Regions from separate parts of the Aquabacterium sp. G14 genome, predicted to be linked through region 2. Evidence: predicted binding sites of a transcription regulator. Region 2 holds the regulator's gene; each other region holds the start of a gene.
The links. Region 2 encodes HrcA, which represses chaperone genes, less so after heat shock. Its sites were predicted from a motif close to TTAGCACTCNNNNNNNNNGAGTGCTAA; they were not measured.

Region 1 (10,194 bases), on a different contig from region 2:
ACCTTGGCCTCGTCCAGATAGCCTGGCACGCTCATGCCGCCCACGGTGCCGGCACGGTACTGACCGCGCACCACGTCGCGCGCCACCGAGGCCGCGTCGAAGGGCTTGAGTGAGCGCAGCACCTTGAGCTTTTCGTCGCGGATGGCGTCGGCGTCGGCGCTCGATGGCGGCTCCATCGCGACCATGGTCAGCAACTGCAGCGCGTGGTTCTGCACCATGTCGCGCAGGGCGCCAGTGCGGTCGTAAAAGTCGCCCCGGGTGCCCACGCCCAGGCTTTCCGCCAGCGTGATCTGGATGTTGGCGATGCTCTCGCGGCGCCACAGGGGCTCGAACAGCACGTTGCCGAAGCGCAGGGCCATCAGGTTCTGCACCGAGGGTTTGCCGAGGTAGTGGTCGATGCGCAGGGCCTGGCGTTCGCTGAACACCGCACCCACGGCCCGGTTGATGGCCTGGGCCGAGGCCAGGTCGTGCCCCAGGGGCTTTTCGAGCACCACGCGCACCGCCGGGTGGTTGAGCCCGGCGGCACCCAGCTGCTCACAGATGACGGGGAAGAGATGGGGGCTGGTGGCCAGGTACATCACCACGGTGTCGGCCTGGCGCGTCTGCAGCCACTGGCGCAGCACGGCATAGTCCCCGGGCTGGGACAGGTCCATGCGCAGGTAGTGCACCAGGGCGGCAAAGCGCTCGAACTCGTCCTCTGTGGGGCGCTTGGCGAGGTCATCGCCCGAGGTCAGCTTGTCCTTGAGCCACTGTCGGTAGCTGGCGTCGGAGCGCTCGTCGCGGGCCACTGCAAGGATGCGACCCTGCGCGGGCAGCTTGCCGTGGCGCCAGGCCTGGAACAGTGCCGGCATGAGCTTGCGCCAGGTGAGATCACCGGTGCCGCCAAAAAAAACCAGATCAAAGGACATGGAGGGGACCCCATAAGGGTGGAATACGGGCCACAGAGGGGCCGGAGAGGGCGCCTGTCATGATTTTGGGGACAGAATGTGGTCTCACGATAAGCCAAATTCAGGATGCTGGTCGATCTCGTTGCATGACGGGGTCTGCGCCAGCCCGTTTCACGTTGTTTGCCCATGACCTCGCAACTCGATCAGCTCAAGGCCTGCACCACGGTCGTCGCCGACACCGGTGACTTCAAGCAACTGGCCCAGTTCACCCCGCAAGACGCTACGACCAACCCGTCCCTGATCCTCAAGGCGGTGCAAAAGCCCGAGTACGCGCCCTTGCTGGCCGAGGTGGTGGCCGCCCACCGGGTTGCGCCGCTGGACGCGATCGTCGACCAGGTGCTGGTGCGCTTTGGTCTGGAAATCCTCAAGGTGGTGCCGGGCCGAGTGTCGACCGAGGTGGACGCCCGGCTGAGCTTCGACACCGAAGCCACCCTGGCGCGCGCCCGTCGCCTGATCGCGCTGTACGAGGCGGCCGGTGTGGCGCGGTCTCGCGTGCTCATCAAGATCGCCGCCACCTGGGAAGGCATCCAGGCGGCACGCGTGCTGGAGCAAGAAGGCATCCATTGCAATCTGACGCTGCTGTTCGCCTTTGCACAGGCGCGTGCCTGTGGCGACGCCGGCGTGCAGCTGATCTCGCCTTTTGTGGGCCGCATCTACGACTGGTACAAGAAGTCGGCCGGGGCTGCCTGGGACGAGGCCGCACAGGCGGGCGTGAACGATCCAGGCGTGCAGTCCGTCACCCGCATCTATCAGTATTACAAGGCCCACGGCGTGCGCACCGAGGTGATGGGCGCCAGCTTCCGCAATGTGGGGCAGATCCTGGCCCTGGCCGGCTGTGACCTGCTGACCATCAGTCCCGAGTTGCTGGCGCAATTGCAGGCCAGTGAGGCGCCGGTGGTGCGCCATTTGACGCCGCCCTCTGGCACGCAGGCGCCCGAGGCGCCCTTGAGCGAGGCCGCCTTCCGCTACGCCCTCAATGAAGATGCCATGGCCACCGAGAAGCTGGCCGAGGGCATTCGCGCGTTCGCGGTGGATGCCGGCAAGCTGGATGCCCTGATCGAAGCCCAGCTTTGAGTAGGGAGTGGGCATGATCTCGTCTTCTCCACGCTGTGATCAGACGGTGGCCTGGGCGGCCCTGAGTGGGCATTACCAGGCCCATGGCGCCGACCTGGACCTGCGCACTCTGTTTGCCGAAGATCCTCGCCGCGTCGAGTCTCTGACCTTCGAGGCGCCCGAGGTGGTGGTGGACATGTCGCGGGTGCACTGGGATGTCGCCACGCGGCGCCACCTGTTGGACTTGGCTCACGAGTGTCGACTGGCCGAGCGGCGCGATGCCCTGCTGCGCGGTGAACTGGTCAATGGCTCGGAAGGGCGTGCGGTGCTGCACACCGCACTGCGTGCGCCACGCGGCCAAGCGCCTTTCAGCGACGAAGTTCACGCGGTGCTCGATCAGATGCTGGCCTTTGCCGATGAGGTAAAGGCCAGCGCGGGTGGGCCGAACCCCGGTGACATCCACGATGTGGTGAACATCGGCATTGGCGGCTCCGATCTGGGGCCGCAGATGGTGGTGATGGCGCTGGAGGCCTTTGCGAACCCGCGCCTGCGCTGTCACTTTGTCTCGAACATCGACGGTCAGGATCTGGCCGGTGTGTTGCGCCAGGTGGACCCGAAGCACACTTTGTTCGTCGTGGCGTCGAAGACGTTCACGACCCAGGAAACCATGGTGAACGCGCGCACCGCGCGCCAGTGGTTCCTGGATCAGGGCGGCACGGACATTGCCCGTCACTTTGTGGCCACGACCTCGAATGTGGAGGGGGCTGCGGCGTTTGGCATCACCCGCACCTTCGGTTTCTGGGACTGGGTGGGCGGCCGGTTTTCGCTGTGGTCGGCCATTGGTTTGCCGATTGCACTGGCCCTGGGCAGCCAGCATTTTCGCGCCTTGCTCGACGGTGCCCATGCGATGGACCAGCATTTCGCTTCGGCCCCCTCGGAGGCGAACCTGCCGCTGTGGCTGGGCCTGATGGACGTCTGGTACCGCAACTTCAAGGGCTACACCAGCCGTTGTGTCGCGCCTTATCACCATGGCTTGCGCCGGTTGCCGGCTTATTTGCAGCAGTTGGTGATGGAGAGCAACGGCAAAGGCGTCGACCGCCACGGGCAGCCGCTCACCTATGCGACCAGTGAGGTGGTGTGGGGCGAGCCTGGGGTCAACGGACAGCACGCGTTTTTCCAGATGCTGCATCAGGGCACCGACGTGATCCCGGTGGAGTTCATCTTGTTCAAGGGCCTGCCGCTGCGCGATGCCGGGCAGTTGTCGCCGGCCGTGCAGGCGATGCTGCACCGTCAGCATCAGATGTTACTGGCCAATGGCTTGGCGCAGGCACAGGCGCTGATGTGGGGCAAGACCACCGAGCAGGCTGCGCACGAGGTGGCCCCCACGGCCTCGAAAGAGGTGCCTCCGGAGATCATTGCCCGCCACCGCACCTTCCCTGGCAATCGCCCCAGCCTGACGATGGTGATCGATGCCTTGACCCCGCGCTCTCTGGGCGCCCTGATCGCCTTGCACGAACACCGCGTGCTGGTGAGCGGAGCCTTGTGGGGCATCAACTCCTTTGACCAGTGGGGCGTGGAGCTGGGCAAGGCGATGAGCAACGACCTGTTGCCGCGCCTGGACAGCGGGGATGTCAGCGGACTGGACCCCGCCACGGCGGCGATGATCGCGCGACTGCGCGGTGCCTGACCCGGGCTTGATTGGCCGCCTGTGCGACCGCGCAGCCCCAGCCAGCTGGCTGGGGACGTCGCGAGGGATCAGGCGTCGACGACCTCGGTGAGGGCCTTGCGCATTTTCTTCATGGCGGCCACTTCGATCTGACGGATGCGTTCGGCGCTGACGCCATATTCGGCGGCCAATTCGTGCAAGGTCATGCCGCCCGAGCCGTCGTCGTTGACCTGCAGCCAGCGCTCTTCCACGATGCGGCGGCTGCGGGCATCCAGCTGGTCGAGCGCCAGGGCGATGCCATCGCTGGCCAGCCAGTCGCGGCGGTGCGCCTCGATCACGCGGGTCGGCTCGTGCGCTTCGTCGGCCAGATAGGCCAGCGGGGCGACGGGCGCATCCCCGTCGTCGTCGGTAGGAGCCTCCAGGGCCACGTCACCGCCGGCCATGCGGGTCTCCATCTCGATGACGTCTTCCGGACGCACATTGAGTTCATTGGCCACGCGGTGGATGTCGTGGTCGGACAGGGTGGCACGGCCCAGGTGTTCTGCGCCTTCTTCGCCCTTGAACTGGTGTTTGAGTGAGCGCAGGTTGAAGAACAGCTTGCGCTGGGCTTTGGTGGTGGCCACCTTGACCATGCGCCAGTTCTTCAGGATGTATTCATGGATCTCGGCCTTGATCCAGTGCATGGCGTAGCTCACCAGGCGCACGCCCTGATCAGGGTCGAAGCGCTTGACGGCCTTCATCAGACCGACGTTGCCTTCCTGAATCAGGTCACCTTGCGGCAGGCCGTAACCCATGTATTGGCGGGAGATGGACACGACCAGACGCAGGTGCGAGAGCACCAGCTTGGAGGCGGCCTGCAAGTCTTGCTGGTCACGCAGACGACGCGCCAGGGTTTGCTCCTCGTCGGCATCCAGCATGGGGATGGCCTGGACCGAGCGGATGTACGCGTCCAGATTGCCCAGTGAGGGCACCACACTCCAGGGGTCACGGGGGGCAAGGGCGGTCGTCAGGGTCATGGATGGTCCTTTCGTGGTCCTTCTCAGCTAATGTTAGCACTCGCGGTGTCAGAGTGCTAAATCGGACGAAAGTTCCATGCCGGGCCTGGGGCCATGAAGACGGGAGGTGGTGCCCCGGTTCAGGGGCGGGGGCGCAGTCCATCGCGCCCGTGGGATCACCGAGCGGTCTCTGTCGCGTTCAACTGGAAGAGGCGTACCAGTTCAGCCAGACGGCGGGCCTGATGCTGCAGGCTTTCCGCGGCGGCAGCGCTTTCCTCGACCAGTGCAGCGTTCTGCTGCGTGCTGCGGTCGAGTTCGGTGACGGCGTGGCTGACCCGGTCGATGCCGTCGGTCTGCTCTTGCGTGGACGCTCCGATCTCGTGAATCAGGTCCGATACGTTCTTGACCTGGGTGACGATGTCGTCCATGGTGGCGCCAGCGTCGTTGACCAGTTGGGTGCCTTGCTCGACCTTGGTGACGCTGTCGCCGATGAGGGACTTGATCTCACGGGCTGCTTCCGCACTGCGTTGGGCCAGGCTGCGCACCTCGGAGGCGACCACAGCGAACCCGCGGCCCTGCTCACCCGCCCGAGCGGCTTCGACTGCGGCGTTGAGCGCCAGGATGTTGGTCTGGAAGGCAATGCCGTCGATCACGCCGATGATGTCGGCAATCTTGCGCGAACTGGCGCTGATGTCCTCCATGGTCGCGACCACCTGACCCACCACCTCACCACCCTTGGTGGCGGCGGCGGTGGCCGATGAGGCCAGTTGGGTGGCGTGGCGGGCGGTCTCGGCGTTGGCCTTGACGGCGGTGTTCATCTGCAACATCGACGAGGCGGTCTGCTGCAGGTTGGAGGCTTGCTGCTCGGTGCGCACCGACAGGTCCGCGTTGCCGGTGGCGATCTCTGCCGAACCCGTATCAATCGAGTCAGACGCCTGACGTACCTGGGCCACGATGCCAGCCAGGCTGGTGCGCATGGCCCCCAGCGAGGCAAGCACGCTGTCAGCCGGGGCCAGGTCGGCGCCGGGAATCGGTTTGAGATCGCCCGCGGCGACGCGTCGGGCGGCCTCTCCCAGCGCCTGAGGCTCGGCGCCCAGTTGCCGCACGATGCTGCGCGACAGTGTCCACGCGAGCGCGGCGCCGCACAGCAGCGCCAGGGTCAGCGCGGTGAGCATCGCCATGAGGAACCCTTCTGCTTCTTCCAGCGCGATCTTGTTCTGGATCTGGACGCGCTGCTATTCGTAGTCGATCAGCTGGTTGATGGCCGCCAGCCACTGGACGTACTGGGGCTTGGCCTGCGTCCACAACAGGGCTTGAGCGCCGGCCGTGTCACCCGCGTTCACCATGTTCACGATGGCCTGGGTGGTGGCGACAGCCTGTGCCTCGATGGCCTGGATGGCACCGTACAGGCGCTTGAGCTCCGCCTGATCGGCGGACTTGCCGAGCAGGCTCTCCAGCGGGGTGGCGGACTCGGCGTAGAAGCGGGCCAAGGCTGCAATGGTGGCGACTTCCTTGTCTCGCTCGGACGGTTGCGTGCTCAGCACCACGTCCCGGATGGCGATGGCGCGATCGTGTGCCGAGCCGCGGAAATTGATCGCAAACCGCTGAATGGAGGTGTGCTCGTCGCTGTTGGCGTGCAGGGCGGTGTTGATGACGTTGACCTTGACCAGGGCGATCATCGTGACAACGATGAGGATGGCCAGGACCAGGCCGAAACCGATGCTGAGGCGTTTGCCGACGGACAACTGCTGGAGATTCATGCCAATGCTCACTGCTTGGAAGGTTGCGTTGGCGCGAAGGTATCGACAATTCCAGTGCAAAAGGGCGTCTGATTGAGTTGACGCCGATTTGAATCATGTTTGAGTGTAATGGGGTGTGCAGCTGTTCACGGAATGGCGCGGCCGCTCATCGGCGCGTGGATTCGGTCTGGGTCATGTGAGCAGCGTGGCCGAGAGTGTGATGCATGACCTCGCTGGTCACATCTCTCGGTTTCCCGTCATACAGGGCACACAGCCCGTGCTCATAATTGAGCACGTGCAGTTTTTGGGTGTGTCATGGTGTTGTTGCCAGCGTTTCGTGTTCGTCAGGTGTGCCACAGCGTGGGCCTGGTTGTGACCTTGGCGGGTGTTGCCGGGGTCGGTGCGCACGCGGCCGAGCGGTCGGTGACGGAAGAGGACTACTTCGCCAACGTGCCGGTGGTCTTGACCGCCAGTCGGCTGGATCAGCCCCTGAATGAAGCGCCCGGGGCCATCACGGTGATCGATCGCCAGACGATCCGTCAGTCAGGGGCACGCACGCTGCCGGAGGTGCTGCGTCTGGTGCCAGGCTACCTGGCGGGCGGCTGGAACGGGGCCAACCCGCTGGCGGCCTACCACATCCCGATGGACGACTACGGAACGCGCAACCTGGTGCTGATCGATGGTCGCTCGGTGTACTCGACCAGCTATCTGGGCGACACGCACCGCGGCATGATGGATGTGATGTTGGAGGACATCGAGCGCATCGAGGTGCTGCGCGGTGCCAACTCAGCGGCTTATGGTGCGAACGCCATGTTTGGTGTCATCAACATCATCACGCGCCACAGTGCGGACACAACCGGTGGTGAGGTGCTGCTGACGTCCGGGGACAATGGAATTCGCGATCGCCGGGTGCGGATTGGCTGGGGCGATGAGGCGGCGAGTTTCCGCCTCTCGGTGGGTGAGCAGCGAGATGCGGGCTATCTCAATGCTTACGATGACAAGCGCCTGGGACAGGTGAACGCGCGTGCTGACTTCAAGCCGACCCTGGCCGATGACGTGATGGTGGCGATGGGAGTGTCGTACCTGGATGCCGGCGAGGGCGACAGCGACAACGAAAATCCACCCCACAAGATCCGCACCCGCGACAGCTATGTGCAGGGCGAGTGGCGCCGTCAACTGGGCTTTGACGACGAACTCAAGGTGTCAGCCAGTTTCATGGAAGATGCCAAAGAGGACTTCGCCACGGCGCCCAATGACCGCGCGACCCGTGCGACGTATCCCATCCCGGGCGCTTATTTCACGATGGACTATGGTGGGCTCGGGCGCCGGGCGAACGTGGAGGTGCAGCGCAAGCTGGGCCTGTCCGACAGTGTGCGGGCGGTGATGGGGGTGGGGTTCAAGGATGAGCGCGCGCGCTCTGCGCCGCTGTACAACACCAGCGAATGGGTGTCTTTCCGGGAAACACGTGCGTTCGGCACCCTGGAGTGGCGGCTTCATCCCCAATGGCTGCTCAATGGCGGTCTGTTTGTGGGGAACCACAGCCGTGCTGGCACCTACACGGCGCCTCGCCTGATGGCCAACTGGCTGCTGTCACCGGAGCACACCTTCCGTTTCGGGGTCACCGAGTCCATCCGTGCACCAAACTTGTATGAGTACAAGGCTGATACCCGCATCTACACTGACGTGGGTGGCTTGTACGTGCATGAGTACGCTGCGACCGGTGGCGTTCAGCCGGAGAAGCTGCTGAGCAAGGAGTTGGGCTATGTGGGGCGCTTCAAGGATCTCCACCTGACCCTGGATGCGCGGCTTTACCACGAGCGGATGCAAGACGTCATTCGCACAAAGTTGTACCCACACCCGGAGACCAATCCGATCAATGGGCGACGCTCCCGTGATTACGTCAATCTCACGGGTTTGTCCTTGACGGGGCTGGAGTACCAACTTCGCTGGAAGCCGTTCAGCGCGACCGAGGTCTGGTTCAACCAGAGCGTCGGTCACGTCAAGTGGGATGATCCGGGTCTTGAGCAGCACAAGGAGCGCCGACCACCCAAGCACACGACCATGATCGCGTTGTTCCAACGTTTGCCTGCTAACGTGCAGCTGGGGGTGATTCACGAACGGATTGGGAGCATGACCTGGCGTGCGAGGGAGGACTGGATGCCGTTTGAGCATCGCACGGATGTGCGTTTGGCCTATCCTTTCCGCATTGGCGCCAACAAAGCCGAGGTGGCGTTGACCGTTCAGTCGGTCAATGGGCCTGCCACCTTCGTTCGCGTTCAAGAGAACTTCCAACTCGCTCGCAAGAGCTTCCTGACTTTGCGCATGGAGATGTGATCTGATCACGCGCCGCCAGTCCCTTGCCTGTACCGTAGCGGCCACCCTGTCTGTGCCAGGGGGGCGGGTGTGGGCCGCGGGTGAGGGGGTGTGGGTGCTGCTCTCTGACACGTCCTGGGCTTACAAGGAGGCTGCAGCAGCCTTGCAGGCCGACTGGCGTCAGGTGGGGCGTGGCAAGGAGTTGGTGATCTTGAATGCGCGGGAGTGGCCCATCTCACCGCCGCCGACAGCGTTGGTGACGCTGGGTGCCAGCGCCTTGCGCATGGCCATGGAGCGCACCGGTACGCAAGCCGATTGGGCGCGGGTGCCGATCTTGTCGGCGCTGTTGCCCAAGGATGGGTTCACGGCCATCTGGAAGCGCCCGCCCAGTTGGGTGTCTGCGGCGTATCTGGATCAGCCTGTCGAGCGCTACCTCAATTTGATCCGTCGCACCATGCCACGGCTGACCACCGTGGGGGTGTTGCTGGACGACGATACTGCGTCGCAGCGACAGGCTTTACACAAGGCCGCTCAAGATCGTGGCTTGCGGCTGGTGATCGGGGTGGTGGACAAGCCCGATGCGGTGTCGTCTGCGCTGCGCTCGGTGTTGGCCGACGCCGACGTGTTGTTGATTCTGCCGGATGGTGCCGTGGCCGACGTGGCGGTCCTGCAGCATGTGTTGATGACCGCTTATCGTCAGCGGGTGCCGGTGGTGAGCTACTCACCGGCCTTGGTGAAAGCCGGCGCGGCCCTGGGCCTGTACGCCAGTCCGTCTCAGGCGGGCCGTCAGGTGGCGGGCATGTTGAAAGTGCCGCTGGGTGCGGCGTCGGTGTTGGCGGCGTGGCCGGCTTCACGGTGGGCTGATGATTTCACGATTGCCATCAATGAACAGGTGTGCCGATCATTGGGGCTGGATGTGCCGGACGTGACGGTGTTGACCGATGCCTTGCGGCGTGAGGAGGGCATGCGGTGAAACTGAAGTTGAGTGGCGTACGGGTGCGCTTGTGGCTGGCGACGGCCTTGCCAGCGATGCTGGTGATCGCCTTGCTGGTGGTGGGCTTCACCTCTCAGTACGGCGGCCGCATGACCGAGGCGCTGAAAGACCGCGGAGCGGCTTCGGCGGGACAACTGGGCAGCGCGGCCGAATTCAGTCTGTTTGCGGGTGACCAGGAGGCGCTGGCGCGTCTGGCGGAAGCCACCATGCGCAGCGACGTGCAGCTGCGCGGTGTGATCATCTACAACGCCCAGGGGCAGTTGCGTGCGGCAGCCGGCAAGATGAAGGCGCGTGCGCCGCGCCTCGATGGCGCCGTTCAGATTGTGCAGTCCAAAGATGCTTTGGTGGTGTCACAGCCCATCTACTCCACGGCGACCGTGCCCATAGACGATGTGTATGCCCCGGTGCCAGAGGAAGACACCCGGATTCGGGCCACCGAGAGGCGTTTGCTGGGGTACGCCGTGGTGGAGATGTCGCTGGATGTCTT
Region 2 (10,194 bases):
CAAGTTCCCGGTGCACGGCCAGGCCGGCGCCGTGGGCTACCTGATCGGCAAGCCCGGTGAAGGCCTCAAGTGCATGTTCACGCTGATGAACGAGGCCCGCATTGGCGTGGGCCTGGGCGCGACCATGCTGGGCTACGCCGGCTTCGAAGCCTCGCTGGCTTACGCCAAGGACCGCCCGCAAGGCCGTGCCATGACCGCGGCGGGCAAGGACGCCAGTAGCCCGCAGATCCCCATCATCCAGCACACCGACGTCAAGCGCATGCTGATGATGCAAAAGACGGTCGCCGAAGGCGGCCTGGCGCTGGCGCTGCTGTGCGCCCAGCTGGTGGACGACGAACAGACCGGCAACGAGGCCGAAGCCGAGAAAGCCCGCCTGCTGCTGGAACTGCTCACTCCGATCGCCAAGAGCTGGCCCAGCGAATGGGCGCTGGAGGCCAACAGCCAGGCCATTCAGGTGCTGGGCGGCGCCGGCTACACCCGCGACTTCCCGGTCGAGCAGTACTGGCGTGACAACCGCCTCAACATGATCCACGAAGGCACCCACGGCATCCAGGGCATGGACCTGCTGGGCCGCAAGGTGGTGATGAACGGTGGCAAGGCCCTGGCCGTGCTGGCCGAGCGCATCAGCGAAACCATCCAGAAGGCTGGTCACATCGAAGGCCTGGCGCTGCACGCCAATGCCCTGGCCGGTGCACTGCAAAAGGTGGGCGCTGCCACCAAGGCGGCATGGAGCACGGGGCAGCCTGAAGAGGCTCTGGCCAACGCCACGCTGTACCTGCAGGCCTTCGGCCACACCGTGCTGGCCTGGATCTGGCTGGAGCTGGCCATTGCGGCGCAGGCTGCGCAGGCCAAGGGCACATGGGACCAAGGGCCTCTGGGCGCCGGTTTCCTGCAAGGCAAGCGTGCTGCGGCAGACTACTTCTTTGCCTACGAGTTGCCCAAGATCGATGCCTGGCTGGGCGTGGTCTCGCGCCGTGACCTGACCTGCGCGCAAGCCCAGGCCGACTGGTTCTGAGCGCACGGCTGAGCATCCACTCGGGGCGTTCCTCACCACCGAAAGCACCTCACCATGATCAAGCACATCGTCCTGTTCACCCTCAAAGACCCGGCCAACGCGCCCAAGGTCAAGGCTTTGCTCGACAGTTGCAAGGACATCGTTCCCGGCATCCGCGAGTTCGAGGTGGGCATCAAGACCGAGGGCCTGGAGGCCACGGCTGACGTGGTGCTGGTCTCCACCTTTGACGATGCGGCGGCCCTCGCGGCCTACCAGCCGCACCCCCACCACCAGGGCGTCGTCGCCCAGATCCGCGAGATGGCATCGGGCCGCCAAGTGCTCGATTACATCTGCTGATCAGCCCGTGCTGATTGGTTTCAGCCGGCCCTGACGACCGCCTCCTTCTTCACTGAAAGACACCGCATGAGCGAAGCCCGCACCATCCAGAACCTGTTCGACCTCACGGGCAAGAAGGCCCTCATCACTGGCGGCTCCCGTGGCCTGGGCCTGCAGATGGCGCAGGCCCTCGGCGAAGCCGGTGCCAAGGTCGTCATCAGCTCGCGCAAGGCGGCTGACCTGGAGCAGGCCGTCATGGCCCTGCAAGACCGCGGCATCGACGCTCGCTGGATCGCCGCCGACGCTGGCAAGCCCGAAGACATCCAGCGCCTCGCCGACGAGACCCTGGAGCGTGTGGGTGACGTCGACATCCTCGTCAACAACGCCGGTGCCAGCTGGGGTGCCCCCGCGCAGGACCATCCGCTGGACGCCTGGGACAAGGTGATGAACCTCAATGTGCGCGGCTACTTCCTGCTGTCGCAGGCCATTGCCAAAGCCAGCATGATCCCGCGCAAGCAGGGCCGCATCATCAACGTGGCCTCCATCGCCGGCCTGGGCGGTAACCCCGCTTTCATGCAGACCATCGCCTACAACACCAGCAAGGGTGCGGTGGTGAACTTCACCCGCGCGCTGGCCTGTGAATGGGGTCATCTGGGCATCCGCGTCAATGCCGTGGCCCCTGGCTTCTTCCCCAGCAAGATGACCGCCGGTCTCATCGGTGCGGTCGGCGAGGAGAACATGGCCAGCCATGCGCCCCTGGGTCGCTTGGGTGACGATGAAGACCTCAAGGGCGCCGTGCTGCTGTTTGCATCCGAAGCCGGCAAACACATCACCGGCCAGATCCTGGCGGTGGACGGGGGCGTCAGCGCCCTCGTGGGCTGAGTCGAGCGTCGCAAGAGCATGGCCATTCCTTTTGCTTTCCGCATCCCCTTCGTCGAGGGCATCGGCTGCGAGCTGCAACGCTTCGAAGGCGGCCAGGCCGAGATCACCTTGGCGCTCACTGAGAACCACACCAATTCGTTTGGGGTGGCTCACGGTGGGGTGATGATGACCCTGCTGGATGTGGCCATGGCGCACGCCGCCCGCAGCCTGCGCCTCGACGCCCAAGGGCAGAGCCCTGGTGCGGTCACCATCGAGATGAAGACCAGCTTCACCCGCCCCGGCGTCGGTCGCATCCGGGCCGTGGGCAGCGTGCTGCACAGCACCGCCACCCTGGTGTTCTGCGAAGGCAAGATCTTTGATGAACAAGACCGCCTGTGCGCCCACGCCACCGGCACCTTCAAGTACCTGAGAGACATCCCCAAGGGGCGTCCCACATCGGGCTCAGCCGCTGAGCCCCATCTGGCCGGCCCCGGCTCCGATTGATCCGTTCTCCCGTTTTCACACCTGAAAGGTCCATGTCATGAGCCTCGTCAACGAACAGATCCTGCTGGTGTCGCGCCCGCAGGGAGAAGCCACGGTCGACAACTTCAAGCTGGTGAACACACCGCTGCCCACCGCCGAGCAACTGGCGGATGGCCAGGTGCTGGTGCGCCACCACTACCTCTCGCTTGACCCCTACATGCGCGGCCGCATGAACGACAGCAAGAGCTACGCTGAGCCGCAGCCCCTGAACACCGTGATGTTGGGCGGCACCGTGGGCGAGGTCCTGCTCAGCAAGCACCCCAAGTTTGCCGTGGGCGACAAAGTGCTGGGCATGGGCGGCTGGCAAACCCACAGCGTGATCGACGCCAACCAGCGTGGCGCGCTCACCAAGGTGGACACCACCCACATCCCCTTGTCGGCCTACCTGGGCTCGGTGGGCATGCCGGGCGTGACCGCCTGGTACGGTCTGGTCAAGATCATCGCGCCCAAGGCCGGTGAAACCGTGGTGGTCAGCGCCGCCAGTGGTGCGGTGGGCAGCGTCGTCGGTCAGCTGGCCAAGGCCCGTGGTTGCCGCGTGGTGGGCGTGGCCGGTGGCGCCGACAAGTGCGATTACGTGGTCAAGGAACTGGGCTTTGACGCCTGCGTCGACTACAAGGCCAACCCCGATCCCAAGAGTTTCTACAAGGCCTTGAAAGACGCGACGCCCAACGGCATCGACGGCTACTTCGAAAACGTGGGCGGCATGATTTTGGACGCCGTGCTACTGCGCATGAACGCCTTCGGTCGCATCGCCATGTGCGGGATGATCGCTGGCTACAACGGCGAGCCCACCCCGATGCAGAACCCGGCGCTGATCCTCGTCAACCGGCTCAAAGTCGAGGGCTTTATTGTGAGCGAACACCCCGAAGTGTGGCCCGATGCCGTCAAGGAATTGGGCACCATGGTCGCCACCGGCCAGATGAAGTTCCGCGAGTCCGTTGCGCAAGGCATTGCCAGCGCGCCCGACGCCTTCCTGGGCCTGCTCAAGGGCAAGAATTTCGGCAAGCAACTGGTCAAACTGATCTGACACCTAAAACAGGAAACAACACAACATGTCGCAACTGAAACTGCAAGCAGGCCAGACGGCCGTCATCACCGGCGCCGCCAGCGGCTTTGGCCTGGAACTGGCTCGCCTGGGCGCCCAGAAGGGCCTCAACCTCGTGCTCACTGACGTGCAGCAAGAAGCCCTGGACAAGGTGGTGGCCGAGCTGACGGAGGCTGGTGCCAAGGTGGCCGCTCTGCGCGGTGACGTCTCTCGCGGTGAAGACATCCAGGCTTTGGCCGACTTGTGCCTGGAGCGTTTTGGCGTCCCCCACATCGTCATCAACAACGCCGGTGTGGCCTACGGTGGCCTGATCTGGGAAGCCGGTCCGCGTGACTGGGAATGGGTGCTGGGTGTGAACCTCTGGGGCGTCATCCACGGTGTGCGCATCTTCACGCCGCTGATGTTGGCCGAAGCCCGCAAGAACCCCGCCTACCAGGGCCACATCGTCAACGTCGCGTCGATGGCCGGCATGCTGAACTCGCCCAACCTGGGCGTGTACAACGTCAGCAAGCACGCGGTGGTGAGCTTGTCCGAGACCCTGTATCAGGACCTGGCTCTGGTGACCGAGCAGGTGCACGCTTCGGTGCTGTGCCCGTACTTCGTGCCCACCGGCATCCACCAGTCGCACCGCAATCGCCCCGCCGAGCTGCGCACCGACGCCAAGCCGACCGCCAGCCAGCTGATCGGCCAGGCCATGAGCGCCAAGGCCGTGACGTCGGGCAAGGTGACCGCCGCCGACACCGCTGCACTGGTGTACGACGCCATTGAAGCGGGCAAGTTCTACATCTACACCCACCCCAAATCGATTGGCATGGTGCAAGTGCGCCTGGAAGACGTCATGCAGGCCCGCAACCCGACCGACCCCTTTGCGGGCAAGCCTGAGATTGGCGATCAGCTCAAGACCGCCTTGCGCGAAGCCCTCGCCAAAGAGGACTGAGGCGCGTGACGACCTGGTCGGCCGATGTGGTCGATCAGGTCACTCAGACGCTGCGGGCATCCTGTTCACGGTGACGTGACAGCACGGCCCCTCGGCCCGCAAAGCGCTTGACCAACTGCTCCACGCAGTACACCGAGCGGTGTTGACCGCCGGTGCAGCCCATGGCCACGGTCACATAGCTGCGCTGATCGCTCTCCAACGTGGGCAGCCAGCGCAACAAGAACGCCTCGATCTGTGCCAACAGCTCTGCGGACTCCGGTTGCGCGTCCAGATAGTCGATTACCGGTTGATCGCGCCCGGTCAGCGGCTTGAGCTCCTTCAGGTAGAAGGGGTTGGGCAGCATGCGCACGTCAAAGACGAAGTCGGCGTCCATCGGCACGCCGTGCTTGTACGCAAACGATTCGAACACCAGGGTCAGGCCGGCGGGCTCCGCACCGACGATGTGACGCACCCAGGTGCGCAGCTGCGCTGGTCGCAGCAGACTGGTGTCGATCACGGTGGACACTTCGCGCAAAGGACCCAGCAGTTCGCGCTCCATGGTGATCGTGTCGATCAGGGCATGCGTGGCGGCTTCGGCGCCGGCGGTCTCATGGTCACTGGCGCGTCGGCGCGGGGTGTCTGTGGCAGGCTGGGGCCGCAGCTTCAACAAGGGGTGAGGGCGGCGTGTTTCCGAGAAGCGGCGCACCAGCGTGTCGGTGCTGGCATCCAGAAACACCGAGCGCACCTTCAGACCCTCTTGCCGCAGGGTGTCAAGCACGGGCTTGAGGTGAGGCAGCGAGTCCACACTGCGCGCGTCCATGGCCACCGCAATGCGGCGTTTCAGCTCAGGCGGGCGCTGCACTTCCAGATCGACCAGACCGCGCAGCAATTCCGGCGGCAGGTTGTCCACGCAGAAGTAGCCTGCGTCCTCCAGCGCGTTGAGCGCCACGGATTTGCCCGAGCCGGAAATGCCGGTCAGCAACACGATGTCGAGCTGGCTCATGCGGCTTCCTTGCGTTTGCGGGGGGCTTTGCCGGTGGCAGGCGCGGTCTCGGCATCCTGGGTGTCGTGCGCGTATGCGGTGGCGAGCATGGCCTGCGCATGTGCCCGGCTGGTGTCGGTGATCTGCCCCCCCAGCATGCGCGCGATCTCGGTGGCGCGCACCTCGTCGCGCACTTCACGGATGTCGCTGGTGGTCTGCCCGTCGTGCACCGCTTTGGCCACGACCAGATGCTGGTGCGCACAGGCGGCGACCTGGGCCAGGTGGGTCACGGCCAGCACCTGACGGTCACGACCCAGGCGCTGCATCAGGCGGCCCACGGTGTCGGCCACGGCGCCGCCCACACCCGAGTCGATCTCGTCGAAGATGAGGGTGCCGACCTGGCTGCGCTCGTCGCTGCGCTGCGAGGTGGTGACGGCAATGGCCAGCGCCAGACGCGACAGTTCGCCGCCCGAAGCCACCTTGCCCAGTGGGCGCGGCGTGCTGCCGGCATGCCCAGCCACCAGGAACTCGATGTTCTCCAGACCATAGGCCTGGGGCTCGGTTTGTGCGCTCAGAGCCACCTCGAAGCGGCCACCCTTCATGCCCAGCTCCTGCATGGCCTCCGTCACGGCCTGCGACAAAGCGGGGGCGGCGGCGCTACGCTGGCGGCTCACGGTGTGGGCCACCTTCTGCCAGGCCTGATGAGCGGCCTGGGCTTCGCGCTCCAGCTTGTCCAGGTCGGTGGCAGCGTCCAGCTGGGCCAGCTCCTCGCGCCAGCTTTGCAGCAACTCGGGCAGCTCGGGTGCGGGGCGACGGTAGCGGCGGGCCAGGCTCATCCACATCGACATGCGGTTGTCGAGCTCAGCCAGGCGATCGGGGTCCAGCTCCGTGTGGTGCAAAGCGCTGTTGAGGCTGCGTGCCGCATCCTGCAACTGGGCCTGGGCCTCGCGCAGCACTTCCAGCGCGTTACCCAGGTTCGGCTCCACCGAGGCCACGTCTTCCAGCGCGTCAATGGCGCGGGTGGTCAGGCTGTCGGCACTCTCGTCGGCTTCCGAGATGGCATCCAGAGCCAGACGGGCCGCGTCCAGAATGGCCTGGCCGTGGCTCAGACGGCTGTGTTCGGCGTTCAGCGTGTCCCACTCGTCGGCCAGCGGGTTGAGCTTGTCCAGCTCACCGATCTGCCATTGCAGGCGCTCGCGTTCACGCTCCAGATCGGCCTGTTGGCTGCGCGCTTCGTCCAGGCGGCGGGCGGCCTCGCGGCGTGCCACCCAGGCAGCTTGCAGCGCCTCGCTGTCCACACCCGCTTGCGCATCGACCAGTGCACGCACGGCGTCGGCGCGGGTCAGGCTTTGCCAGGCGTGCTGGCCGTGGATGTCGACCAGGTACTCGCCCAACTCGCGCAACTGCGTGGCCGTGGCGGGGGAGCCATTGATCCACGCACGGCTCTTGCCCTGAGCGTCCACCACACGGCGCAGCAACAGCGGTGCGCCAAGCTCCAGGTTGTCGAAGCCGGCTTCTTCCAGCCAGGGCGTCAGCAGGGCGGTGAGTTGGGCCGAGGGCTCGAATTCGGCGGTGATGTCGGCACGTGCCGCGCCTTCGCGCACCACGCCGGCGTCACCCCGGCTGCCCAAGGCGAGTTGCAAGGCGTCGATCAGGATGGACTTGCCCGCACCGGTCTCGCCTGTCAGCGCGGTGAAGCCGCCGCTCAGGTCCACTTCCAGACTGGTCACGATGACGAAATCACGCAGGGTCAGGCGACGCAGCATGGTGTCAACTCACTCCTTCATTCCAGCGCAGTTTGCGGCGCAGGGTCGCGTAGTAGCTCCAGCCCTTGGGGTGCAGGAAGCGCACGTGGTGGTCCGAGCGTCGCACGATCACGCGGTCGCCGTGCAGCAGGCTGGCGAGGCTTTGCATGTCGAAGTTCATGCCTGCATCCTTGCCGGCCACGATCTCGATGGTGATGGTCACGTCGTCCGACACTACCAGCGGGCGGTTGGACAGCGTGTGCGAGGCAATGGGCACAATCACCCAGCCACCCACACCGGGGTGCATGATGGGGCCGCCCGCCGACATCGCATACGCGGTCGAGCCGGTGGGCGAGGACACCAGCAGACCGTCGGCGCGGTAGTTGGCGACGAACTGGCCATCGATCTCGGCGCGCAGCTCGACCATGCTGGCGGTGGCGCCACGGCTCACCAGCACCTCGTTGATGGCAAAGCCTTCGTAGATGGTCTCAAAACCGTCGCCGCGGATGGGGCGCAGCACGGCGCCTGCGAGCATGGCGCGGCTTTCTTCTTCGTACTCACCGCGCAGCATCAGCGGCAGCGTGGTGCCCACGTCTTTGAGCGGCAGGTCGGTGATGAAGCCCAGGCGGCCGTGGTTGATGCCGATCAGCGGGATGTTGAAGGGCGCCAGTTCACGGGCGATGGCCAGCATCGTGCCGTCGCCGCCGAGCACCACGGCCACGTCGCACTGCTGGCCGATCTCCTTGATCGTCAGCGCTGGGTATTCCGTCATCCCGGTGTTGAAAGCGGTTTCGCTTTCCAGAGACACATCCACCCCCGCGCGGGCCAACAAATGCGCGACATCCTCCAGGATCGGGCGGATGCCGCGGGCCTGGTATTTGCCTACCAGGGCAGCGTGACGGAAACGGCAGGAAGACGGACTCGACATGCGAGGAATTACACCACAGCGAATGTGTCAAATTAGGTCATTCCCCCGGCGGGTGGGCGGCAAAAACCCGGGCCAGAAACTAGAATGAAGAACCCATGCTGGATGACCGTGCGAAGATCCTGTTGAAAGCGCTTGTAGAGCGCTACATTGCCGATGGCCAACCTGTTGGCTCTCGCACGCTGTCGCGCGCGTCGGGTCTGGACTTGTCGGCCGCGACCATCCGCAACGTGATGGCCGACCTGGAGGACCTGGGCCTGATCGTCAGCCCCCACACCTCGGCCGGTCGCGTGCCCACGCCCAAGGGCTATCGCCTGTTCGTGGACACCATGCTGACCGCCCGTCCGCAAGGCTTGGCCGAACTGGCCAGCGAGGCCCGCGGGCAACTGCAGCCAGATCAACCACAGCGCGTGATCGCCAACGCCGCGAACATCCTGTCCAGCCTGTCGCAGTTCGTGGGCGTGGTCACGGCGCCGCGCAAGGCTTCGGTCTTCCGCCACATCGAGTTTTTGCGCCTGGGTGATAAGCGCGTGCTGGTCATCCTGGTCTCGCCCGATGGTGACGTGCAAAACCGCGTCATCTTCACCGCCGAAGATTTCAGCCAGTCGCAACTGGTCGAGGCCAGCAACATCCTCACCAGCCATTACTCGGGTCTGACGATCGACGAAATGCGCGAGCGCCTGCGTTCAGAGGTCGATCAGTTGCGCGGTGACATTGCCACGCTGATGCAGGCGGCGGTGCAGGCTGGCGGCGAGGCCCTGGCCGAAAGCAGCGACCAACTGGTGCTGTCCGGCGAGCGCAACCTGCTGACGGTGGAAGACTTCTCGCACGACCTGGGCTCGCTGCGCCGCATGTTCGACCTGTTCGAGCAGAAGACGCAGCTGATGCGCCTGCTCGACGGCTCCAGCCGTGCCGATGGCGTGCGCATCTACATTGGCGGCGAAAGCCAGGTGGTACCGTTCGAGGAGTTGTCGGTGGTGTCGGCGCCGTACGAGATCAACGGCCAGGTGGTCGGCACGCTGGGCGTGATCGGTCCCACCCGCATGGCCTACGACCGCATGATCGAGATCGTGGACATCACCTCGCGCCTGGTCAGCAACGCGCTGAGCCAGAAGTGAGTGTCAGTCCCACCCTCGGCTGAGGGGGGTGTGAGGTGGCCGCGCGCCCTAAGCTGCGGGACATGACTGCTCAAACTGTTCTTTCTCGCCCTGTTCAGCGCGGTGGGGCCTGGCGCCGGGTCCTGTGGACCTTGGCTGGGGTCTCTGCTTTGCTGGTGGGGGGCGCCGCGCTCATCAGCGCACAAGATGATCGCTTGCCTGTGCCGGCAAACTGGCCCGACATGGGCGCCACCTTGCCCGCGGCGCAACCGCCCAAGGGTCTTGCGTTCTCCGTTTTGCCCACGGCCGCCTCGAATGGCGGGTCAGAGGCGCTGGTGGTGGGCGGGGGCTCTTGGCTGACCTATCGCCGCCCAGTGCAGGTGGCCGTGCTGGTGAACCATCCGCAGGCGGCGTTCCTGTTTGACACCGGTTTGGGGCGTGAACATGCGGCCCAGTTTGCGGTCAACGGGGTGGCGCACCAACTGCTTCTGGGCTACGGGGAGGTGAGGCCGGCGGCGGATCAGCTGGCGGCGGCTGGATGGCCGGTGTCACGCATCCGCATGATCGTGCCTTCGCACATGCACTGGGACCACGTCAGTGGTCTGGTGGACTTCCCCGATGCCGAGGTGTGGGTGACCCCACAAGAGCAGACTCAGGCTGAGCATGGTGGGCCGCCGGCGTTCTTGCGCTCGCAATTCGAGACGGTCAAACGCTGGCGTTCGCTGCAATTCACCGATGGGCCCTATGTCG
Region 3 (10,194 bases), on a different contig from region 2:
AGGTAGAGGCTGAAGCCGGTCTTCTTGGGTCCCGTCCACACATCTCGCGGCAGCTGCCAGGCGTTGCCCACCTCCAGGCTGGCGCCCGCAAACAGGCCTCGGGTCAGGATCATGTCGCTCAGGCGCACGTGGTAGCCCCACCGCAGCAGGGCCACTTGAGGCCCGGCCACCTGAAAGGGCGCGTAGCCCGACAGTTGCTGGAAGCCACCCAGACCGAAGCGCCCGATCGCCGGCTGCGCCCCCTCGGAGAGGGCCAGGCGGCCCATCAGGCTGACCGTGTGGGGCCCCCAGGAATTCACCCACTGACCCTGCACGTCGAGGTAGCGCAGGTAGCCCTCGGCGTAGCTGCTGTCACGGCGCGCACGACCTTGCCCCTGGAACCATTGCCCATCCAGCCGCCACCCCTTGGACGGAAAGTAGGCGTGGTCCAACTGATCGAACACAGCCTTGAGGCGCCAGCCACTCTCCCGCCACCGCTCCACCAGAGACACGCCAGGGCGTGACATCAGGTAGTCGTCCGAGGCCAACGACAGGCGATCGCGCCCGATCTGCTCGACCCAGCCCAAGCGCCACTCCCCCAACTCACGCCAGTTCAGGCCCACATCCAGGGCGAACTGGGTCTGTCCGCGCTCGTTGCGTGCCTCCTCCTCGCCATCGGGGTCGCGGTAGACGTCAAAGGTGCGTCGCTGTGCGTTGGCCGCCACGGCCACAAAGCCGCTCAACCCATCGGGCAGTTGCCACGCCATGGGGCGATACCACTCGGTGCCGAGCAAAGGGCTGGTGCCCAGACGCAGGATGTTGCGCCACTCGCTGCCCGCGTTGTCAAGCCAATGGCGGTTGTGCACCAGCTTGAGGTTGAAGGCACTGCGCCCACGGTTGTCCGCGCTGAAATCCAGGCCCATCTGGAGATAGTTGGGGCCCCAGGGCTTGTCCTCCAGTTCGTACACCAGCCCTGCCTCGCCCTGCGGTGTGCGCACCAGTCGGTAGTCGGTGCGCAGGTAGTCGCCCGAAGCGGCCAGCAAATTGATGTCACGCTCAGCCTTGGCCACGTCGAACACCTGGCCCGGCTGACTGGCGAACATGTCGGCGCGCCGATCCGGTCGGGTCAACTCGGATCCTTCGGTGCGCACGAACTGCAAGGTAGGTGGCGGCGGCTGGCGGCGCTGCCGAGCAGCCTGCCAGGCCGCGTAATCGGCCGCGGACATCTGCAGGTCCTGCATGCGCAGCACCATGGCCTCCGCCTGCACCTCGCCCTGGTCCATGAATTCACGTGCCCGGTTGAAGTCGGCCGAGGTCAGCCCTTCCAGTCGAGGCGCAATCAAGACATCCTGTGGCGTGAGCGAGCGCAGGCTTTGCTGCACATTTTGCTCGGTCAGGATGTTGATCATCTGCGCCGTCACCCCGGTCAGGGTCGACAGGGTTTCACGCGGCGCCAGCGACGTGCCAATGTTGACCACGATGAGTCGCTGCGCCCCCATGGCGCGGGCCACATCGACCGGCGTGTTGTTGACCAGGCCACCATCACCCAGGATGCGCCCACTGACCTCCAGCGGCGCAAAAATGCCGGGCACCGACATGCTGCTGCGCAAGGCGGTGGCCAGGTCTCCCTCGGACAGGATCACGGCCTGCCCGGTTTCCATGTCGGTCGCCACCGCACGGAAGGGGGTGGGCAGCTGATCGAAGTGGCGGACCTGGCTGGCCGACAGGGTCAGGCGACGCAGATGGGCCTCCAGCACACGGCTGGAGAGCGAGCCCAACGGCGCTTTGAATCCATCGGCACCAATGCCGATTTCCAGCAAGGGGGAGACTTCGAAGTCGTGCTCCTTGCGACGCTGGGACAGCTCTCGCCGCTCCACGCGGCTGGCAAACACATTGTCCCAGTCCAGTCGCTCGACTTCCCGCTCCACTTCCTGTGCCGAGAGGCCGCTGGCGTACAGGCCACCGACGATGGCCCCCATGGAGGTGCCTGCGATCACATCGACCGGAATACGCTCTCGCTCCAGCACCTTGAGCACCCCGACGTGAGCCAGGCCACGCGCCCCGCCACCGGACAGCACGAGGCCGACCTTGGGCCGCTCTGCCAGCGCCGAGGCCGAGAGCAAGCCGAGCAAGGCCCAGCCACAGACAGCACGCCAGCACGTGCGAAGAAAAGGGGAAAGCATGTGGCAGATTGTGCCGCGTCAAAGCCGCTTGCCAAAGCCGCGCAAGGCGCATACAAACTTGATCCAAGTCAGAACGCCCTGGCTCAATCCGCGGTTTGATAGATCCAAGAAAGCACAACGGAGAACCATCATGCAAGCATTGACCGACTTCCTGACCACCGACTATGGCCTGATGAGCTTGGCCGTGATTGCCTTCATGTTCGTCATGCTGGGCTACATCGCTTGGTACGTTGCTCAACACGTCAAGCAAGACACCGAGCGACATGACAAGGATGTGCGCGAGGGCCGCGCTCACTGAGCCAGTTCCTGCAGACATGAAAAAAGGCCGCTGAACCCAGCGGCCTTTTTCTTTGGTCTGGCTGAAGTTGCCAGGCGACAGGTGCGGCGAACCGCACCTCAGGGCATTACATGCCCATGCCGCCCATGCCACCCATACCGCCCATGCCACCCATGTCGGGCATGCCACCGGCGGCTTCGTCCTTCGGAGCCTCGGAGATCATGCACTCGGTGGTCAGCATCAGCGAAGCCACGGAAGCGGCGTTCTGCAGAGCCGTGCGGGTGACCTTCGTGGGATCCAGGATGCCCATTTCGATCATGTCGCCGTAGGTGTCGTTGGCAGCGTTGAAGCCGTAGTTGCCCGAACCGCCCAGGACAGCGTTGACGACCACAGAGGGTTCGCCACCGGCGTTGGCCACGATTTCGCGCAGAGGCGCTTCGATGGCCTTCAGGACCAGCTTGATGCCAGCGTCTTGGTCGTGGTTGTCACCCTTGAGGTCACCCACGGACTGCTTGGCGCGCAGCAGGGCCACGCCACCACCGGCAACCACGCCTTCTTCGACGGCGGCACGGGTCGCGTGCAGGGCGTCTTCAACGCGGGCCTTCTTTTCCTTCATTTCGACTTCGGTGGCAGCACCCACCTTGATCACGGCAACGCCACCGGCCAGTTTGGCCACGCGCTCTTGCATCTTTTCACGATCGTAGTCGCTGGTGGCTTCTTCGATCTGGATGCGGATTTGCTTGACGCGGGCTTCGATGTCAGCCGCTTCACCAGCACCGTCGATGATGGTGGTGTTTTCCTTGCCCACTTCGATGCGCTTGGCTTGGCCCAGGTCAGCCAGGGTGACCTTGTCGAGTGCCATGCCGACTTCTTCGGCGATGACCTTGCCGCCGGTCAGGATGGCGATGTCTTCCAGCATGGCCTTGCGACGGTCGCCGAAGCCAGGCGCCTTGACGGCCACAACCTTCAGGATGCCGCGGATGGTGTTGACCACCAGGGTCGCCAGAGCTTCACCGTCGACGTCTTCGGCGATGATCAGCAGCGGACGGCTGGCCTTGGCCACTTGCTCCAGGGTGGGCAGCAGGTCACGGATGTTCGAGATCTTCTTGTCGTACAGCAGGACGAAGGGGTTGTCCAGCAGCGCGGCTTGCTTCTCGGGGTTGTTGATGAAGTAGGGCGACAGGTAGCCGCGGTCGAACTGCATGCCTTCGACGACTTCCAGCTCGTTGTTCAGGCTCTTGCCGTCTTCAACGGTGATGACGCCTTCCTTGCCGACCTTGTCCATGGCGTTGGCGATGATCTCGCCGACGTCAGCGTCCGAGTTGGCGGAGATGGTGCCAACCTGAGCGATTTCCTTGGTGGTGGTGGTGGCCTTGGATTGCTTCTTCAGCTCGGCGATCAGGGCGGCAACCGCCTTGTCGATGCCGCGCTTCAGGTCCATCGGGTTCATGCCGGCGGCCACGTACTTCATGCCTTCGCGCACGATGGCTTGAGCCAGCACGGTGGCGGTGGTGGTGCCGTCGCCAGCGTTGTCAGAAGTCTTGGAAGCGACTTCCTTGACCATCTGGGCGCCCATGTTCTGGAGCTTGTCCTTCAGTTCGACTTCCTTGGCCACGGACACACCGTCCTTGGTCACGGTGGGGGCGCCGAAGGAGCGCTCGAGCACCACGTTGCGACCCTTAGGACCCAGGGTGACCTTCACGGCGTTGGCCAGAATGTTCACGCCTTCAACCATGCGTGCGCGGGCTTCGCCGCCGAAAACGACGTCTTTTGCTGCCATGTGTATTTCTCCGAATTCAGTGAATCAATGGATGGGGATTTGCGCAGGGCGTCGGATTACTTCTCGACGACGGCAAACAGGTCTTCTTCGCGCATGACCAGCAGCTCTTCGCCATCGACCTTGACGGTCTGGCCGGAGTACTTGCCGAACAGGACGCGATCGCCCACCTTGACGTTCAAGGCCACAAACTCACCCTTGTCATTGCGCTTGCCAGGGCCAACGGCCAGCACTTCGCCTTGGTCAGGCTTCTCGGCAGCGTTGTCGGGGATGATGATGCCCAGGGCGGTCTTGGTTTCTTGTTCCAGGCGCTTGACGATCACGCGATCGTGCAGGGGACGCAGTTTCATGACTTCTCCAGTCTCTTGAGACATCGGTTTGACAATGGATTCGACGTGAGTGAATGCTCACATCGACGGTACGAATGTGGGGCTCAGCCGCCGCAGCGACCTCACCATTAGCACTCACATTCAGCGAGTGCTAACAGATTATAGGGACGCTCCGAGACATTTCAAGGGGCATTTCGACAGACACTTCACCCGCGCAGCGCAGATGGCGGCCAGCAATTGGTCAACAGCATCTCGTCCAGCGACCGACCGTGGCGCCAGTCTTCCAGCTCCAGCATCGGAGCGTCATAAAACTGAGGCACAGGCCCCAGACACAGGATCGCAATGGGCTGAGCGGTGTCAGGCAGTTGCAGCTCATGCGCCAATGCAACGGGATCGAACATGGAGACCCATCCCATGCCCAGATTCTCGACACGCGCAGCCAACCACAGGTTCTGGATCGCACATGCCACCGAGCACAGGGCCATTTCCTTGGGCATGGTGCGGCGGCCAAACACGGTGCCATCGTCAGGCGCCAGGACCACCACGAGCAGCTCGGCACACTCCCGAATGCCCTCAACCTTGAGCTGCATGAAGGCGTCGCCGCGCTCGCCCAGGGCCTCGCAGGTCTTCAGCCGCTCGGCCTCGACCAACTCGGCGATGCGCCGACGCAAGCTGGTATCGGTGATGCGCACGAAGCGCCAAGGCTGCATGAGCCCGACCGATGGAGCGTGGTGAGCCGCTTGCAGCAAGCGCCGCAACACCTCGGGCGCGACGGAAGCACCTGGCGTGAAGTGGCGCATGTCGCGCCGCGCCTGAACCAGTTGATGGAACGCCGCGCGGTCTTGCGCAGAAAACACATGCCCGCCTGGTGCCTCGACGGCAGCGTGGTCGCGGCACCCCGTCGATTCAGCGGGATCACTGACGTGGGCTTGACCTGACATGAGGGGCGGGTAACCGTTGGCATGGCAGGACGCCACCGCTCCAATTGTATCGATGCGTGCCGTCCACCCCGCTACTTCAGCGTGCCTGGGGCCAGCTGTCACGCAGGCTCAAGCCCGGCCACTCACCCGAGCACACAGGACTCATGCTGCGTGGTCGTTGGCCTGCCTCACCGCCTGCTCCACCACCTCACGGGTCAACGGAGGTGCAAAGGTCTCGATGAAGCCATAGACATACCCGCGCAAAAAAGCGCCGCGGCGGAAGGCCAGCCGGGTCATGTTGATGGCGAACACGTGGCCGGCGTCGATGGCACGCAGGTTGCGGTCGCGATCCGGATCGAAGGCGATCGACGCCACCACTCCCACGCCCATGCCCAGCTCTACATAGGTCTTGATCACGTCCGCATCCATGGCCGACAGCACGATGCTGGGCTTGAGCCCTTCTTTGGCAAAGGCCTCGTCGATGTGCGAGCGACCAGTGAAGCCCTCGTCGTAGGTGATCATCGGGAAACGGGCGAGGCGTGCGAGGGTCAAGGGCTCGCCATCGAGCAAGGGGTGATCGGGCGGCACCACCACGCTGTGGGTCCAGCTGTAGCAAGGCAAGGTCACCAGCTGGTCATATTGGTCCAGGGCTTCGGTGGCGATGCCGATGTCGGCTTCACCATTGATGAGCATCTGGGCCACCTGACGTGGCGACCCCTGGTGCAGGCTGAGCGTGACCTGCGGGTACAGCTGCCGAAAGTCCTTCACAGCGCCTGGCAGTGCATAACGCGCCTGCGAGTGGGTGGCCGCCAGTGACAGTGGCCCGACATCGTGCGAGGCGCAATCGCGCGCGGCCTGGCGCAGGTTCTCTGCCTCGCGCAACAGACGCTCCACCACCGGTAGCAGCTGCTGACCAGGTGGGGTCATGCCCGTGAGGCGCTTGCCCACGCGCTGGAACAACTCCACGCCCAACTCGTCTTCGAGCTCGCGGATCTGACGGCTCACGCCAGGTTGCGAGGTGTGCAGTGCGTTGGCCACCTCGGTCAGGTTGAACCCCCGCCGAACGGCCTCCCTGACCGAACGCAATTGCTGAAAGTTCATGCTGCCCCCGCCTGTGCCGGCGCTTCAAAGTGGCGCACGCGACGTGCCTTGAGGTGGGCGATCTGGCCCACGACCAGGACGCCGGCATCTCGCAGCGCCGCATACTCGTCACGCGAGAGCTCGACCTCGATTTCGCCCTTGCCATCGCCGCGCTCAAAAGCCAGGCGGGTGTTCGGACCCACGGTCAGCACGTCGATCAAGGTGGCGGCCACGCTGCCCTCGGCGGGCTGGGCCAGCACCTGCACCTCGTGCGGACGCACGTAACTCACCGACTGAGCCTGCCCGGCATCACCCGCCACGGCGCCTTGCGCGTGGTCACGCCCGTGGAACAGGTTGACGTCGCCCAGGAATTTGAGCACGAAAGGTGTGGCGGGGTGGTCGTAGACCTCATCCGGGGCACCCACCTGCTCGATGCGGCCCTGGTTCATCACCACGATGCGGTCGGCCACTTCCATGGCTTCTTCCTGGTCGTGGGTCACGAAGACGCTGGTGATGTGCATTTCATCGTGCAGGCGACGCAGCCAGCGGCGCAGTTCCTTGCGCACCTTGGCATCCAGGGCGCCGAAGGGCTCGTCGAGCAGCAGCACCTTGGGCTCCACCGCCAGGGCACGCGCCAAGGCGATGCGCTGACGCTGACCACCGGACAACTGGTGCGGATAGCGGTCGGCAATCCAGTCGAGTTGCACCAGCTTGAGCAGCTCGGTGACCTTCTTTCGGATCTCGGCTTCCGGTGGACGCGTGGCCTTGGGGCGCACCCGCAGGCCGAAGGCCACGTTCTCGAAGATCGTCATGTGGCCGAACAGCGCGTAATGCTGGAACACGAAGCCCACATTGCGCTCGCGCACGGCCACATGGGTGGTGTCTTCGCCGTTGAACAGCACGGTGCCACTGTCAGGGGTTTCCAGGCCGGCAATGATGCGCAGCAAGGAGGTTTTGCCCGAGCCCGAAGGGCCCAACAAGGCGACCAACTCCCCCGAAGGGATGTTCAGGTTCAGGTTGTCGCACACCACGGTCTGACCGAAACGCTTGGCCAGGTTCTTGACTTCGATGCTCATGCTGCCGCTCCGGCTTGCTGGGCCTGGGCCATCTGCTGATGGACCCGGCGTTCAACGATGTATTTGAGGACCAGGGTGACCAGCGCCAGGCTGGCCAGCAGGGACGCGACGGCGAACGACGCGGCGAACTGGTACTCGTTGTAAAGGATCTCGATGTGCAGGGGCATGGTGTTGGTCTCGCCCCGGATGTGGCCCGACACCACCGACACGGCCCCGAACTCACCCATGGCGCGGGCGTTACACAGGATCACGCCGTAGAGCAGACCCCACTTCACATTCGGCAGCGTCACCTTCCAGAAGGTTTGCCAGCCCGAGGCGCCCAGCACGCGGGCGGCCTCTTCCTGCTCCTGGCCCTGCGCCTGCATCAGCGGGATCAGCTCACGCGCCACAAAGGGGAAGGTCACGAAGATGGTGGCCAGCACGATGCCCGGCACCGCGAAGATCACCTTCAAATCGTGCGCCATCAGCCATTCGCCAAACCAGCCTTGCAGGCCGAACACCAGCACATAGATCAAACCGGCGATCACAGGTGAGACCGAGAACGGCAGGTCGATCAGGGTGAGCAGCACGCTCTTGCCACGGAAGTCGAACTTGGCAATGGCCCAGGCGGCCGACACGCCGAACACCAGGTTCAGCGGCACCGAGATGGCCGCCGCGATCAGGGTCAGCCACATGGCGGACACTGCATCGGCCTCGGTGATGGCGGCGACATAGACCTCCCAGCCTTTCTTGAAAGCCTCGAAGAAGACCGACACCAGCGGCACAAACAGGAACAAGGACAAAAACACCAGCGCCACGCCGATCAAGACGCGACGCACCCACACCGGCTCGGTGGTGGCACGGGCCACATTCGGCGGGGCCACGCTCTGCACCGGCAAGGGTTGGGCCACAGACACAGCACTCATGGTCACAACCTCTCTTACTTGCCCTGGCGCTTGCGCGTCCAGGCCTGCAAGCCATTGATGGCCAGCAGCATGATGAAGGACATCACCAGCATCACCACGGCGATCGAGGTGGCTCCGGCGTAGTCGTATTGCTCGAGCTTGGTGATGATCAGCAGCGGCGTGATCTCGGACACCATCGGCATGTTGCCGGCGATGAAGATGATGGAGCCGTACTCACCCAGGGCGCGGGCAAAGGCCAGCGCAAACCCGGTCAGCAAGGCGGGCATCACGATAGGCAGGATCACCTTGGTGAAACTCTGCCAGCGGCTGGCGCCCAAGGTCGCGGCCGCTTCTTCCAGTTCGGAGGCCATGTCTTCGAGCACCGGTTGCACCGTGCGCACGACAAAGGGCAGCCCGATGAAGGTCATCGCCACAAAGACCCCGATGGGTGTGAAGGACACCTTGAGCCCCAGGGGCTCCAGGTACTGCCCGATCCAGCCATTGGCCGAGTACAGGCCCGTCAACGTGATGCCGGCCACGGCCGTGGGCAGCGCAAACGGCAGGTCCACCAGCGCATCGACGATGCGCCGCCCGAAGAAGTCATAACGCACCAGTACCCAGGCCACCAGCAGCCCGAACACGCCATTGATCACCGCAGCCAGCAAGGAGGCCCCAAAGGTCAGCTTGTAGGAGGCCACCACGCGCGGCGAGGTGACCACCTCCATGAACTGATCCCAGGTGAGCTCGGTGCTGCGCAGGAAGGTGGCGCTCAAGGGAATGAGCACGATCAGACACAGGTAGGTGAGCGTGAGCCCCAGTGCCAGATCGAAGCCGGGGAGCACGGTGTGCCGCCGCAGCAGGGTTTTGGACAAAATCATGACAACTCGCTTGGAGAACGACGGCGCGGCTTACTTGTTGCGGCGAGCGCCGAGGGTGATCTGGTCGTAGATGCCACCGTCCTTGAAGTGGTCAGCCTGGGCCTTGCGCCAGCTGCCGAACACCTCGTCCACCGTGAAGGTCGACACCGGCAGGAAGGCCGACTTGTACTGGGCCAGCACCTGGGGCGAGCGCGGACGCAGGTGGAACTTGGCCGCGATCTGCTGGCCTTCGTCGGACCACAGGTACTTCAGATAGGCCTCGGCCTGCTTGCGTGTGCCCTTCTTGTCGACCACCTTGTCCACCACGCTGACCGGGTTCTCGGCCAGGATGGTGATCTTGGGATAGACCACCTGGTAGTCGCCGTTGAACTCGTTCTGGATCAGGGGCACCTCGCTCTCGAAGGTGACCAGGGCATCGCCCATGTTGCGCTGGGCGAAGGTTGTGGTGGCGGCGCGGCCACCGCCGTCGAACACCGGCACGTTCGCAAAAATCTTGCTCACCAGGGCACGGGCCTGCTCAGGCTTGCCGCCGGTCTTGATCACCGAGCCCCAGGCGGCGAGGTAGGTGTAGCGGCCGTTGCCCGCCGTCTTGGGGTTGGGGATGATGACCGACACGCCCGGCTTGGCCAGGTCTGCCCAGTCCTTGATGCCCTTGGGGTTGCCCTTGCGCACCAGAATCACAGTGACGGACGTGGTGGGGGCGCTGTTGTTCGGGAAGCGCTTGGCCCAGTCCACGGGCACCAGCGCACCGCGGTCGGCGAGGATGTCAATGTCGCTGGCCTGGTTCATGGTGATCACATCGGCCGCCAGA

Region 1: the regulator HrcA is predicted to act here: its motif matches at 4,716-4,742, upstream of rpoH (RNA polymerase sigma factor RpoH).
Region 3: the regulator HrcA is predicted to act here: its motif matches at 4,674-4,700, upstream of WIT60_RS14035 (co-chaperone GroES).

The regions. Positions count from the first base shown of each region.
Region 1 is NZ_JBBEYB010000004.1:136,793-146,986, forward strand. It holds gene zwf (glucose-6-phosphate dehydrogenase) at 1-908, opposite strand, end outside; gene tal (transaldolase) at 1,074-2,021, shown strand; gene pgi (glucose-6-phosphate isomerase) at 2,035-3,687, shown strand; gene rpoH (RNA polymerase sigma factor RpoH) at 3,756-4,682, opposite strand; partial or broken gene WIT60_RS16870 (methyl-accepting chemotaxis protein) at 4,838-6,421, opposite strand; gene WIT60_RS06565 (TonB-dependent receptor plug domain-containing protein) at 6,761-8,734, shown strand; gene WIT60_RS06570 (ABC transporter substrate-binding protein) at 8,829-9,686, shown strand; gene WIT60_RS06575 (diguanylate cyclase) at 9,683-10,194, shown strand, end outside.
Region 2 is NZ_JBBEYB010000005.1:14,668-24,861, reverse strand. It holds gene WIT60_RS07260 (acyl-CoA dehydrogenase) at 1-1,015, shown strand, start outside; gene WIT60_RS07255 (Dabb family protein) at 1,070-1,351, shown strand; gene WIT60_RS07250 (SDR family oxidoreductase) at 1,418-2,212, shown strand; gene WIT60_RS07245 (PaaI family thioesterase) at 2,231-2,695, shown strand; gene WIT60_RS07240 (NADP-dependent oxidoreductase) at 2,733-3,761, shown strand; gene WIT60_RS07235 (SDR family oxidoreductase) at 3,787-4,716, shown strand; gene rapZ (RNase adapter RapZ) at 4,760-5,698, opposite strand; gene recN (DNA repair protein RecN) at 5,695-7,443, opposite strand; gene WIT60_RS07220 (NAD kinase) at 7,448-8,350, opposite strand; gene hrcA (heat-inducible transcriptional repressor HrcA) at 8,446-9,465, shown strand; gene WIT60_RS07210 (MBL fold metallo-hydrolase) at 9,528-10,194, shown strand, end outside.
Region 3 is NZ_JBBEYB010000015.1:12,987-23,180, forward strand. It holds gene WIT60_RS14020 (patatin-like phospholipase family protein) at 1-2,162, opposite strand, end outside; gene WIT60_RS14025 (DUF3149 domain-containing protein) at 2,293-2,460, shown strand; gene groL (chaperonin GroEL) at 2,567-4,219, opposite strand; gene WIT60_RS14035 (co-chaperone GroES) at 4,276-4,566, opposite strand; gene bluB (5,6-dimethylbenzimidazole synthase) at 4,752-5,402, opposite strand; gene WIT60_RS14045 (CysB family HTH-type transcriptional regulator) at 5,628-6,566, opposite strand; gene WIT60_RS14050 (sulfate/molybdate ABC transporter ATP-binding protein) at 6,563-7,621, opposite strand; gene cysW (sulfate ABC transporter permease subunit CysW) at 7,618-8,526, opposite strand; gene cysT (sulfate ABC transporter permease subunit CysT) at 8,541-9,383, opposite strand; gene WIT60_RS14065 (sulfate ABC transporter substrate-binding protein) at 9,414-10,194, opposite strand, start outside.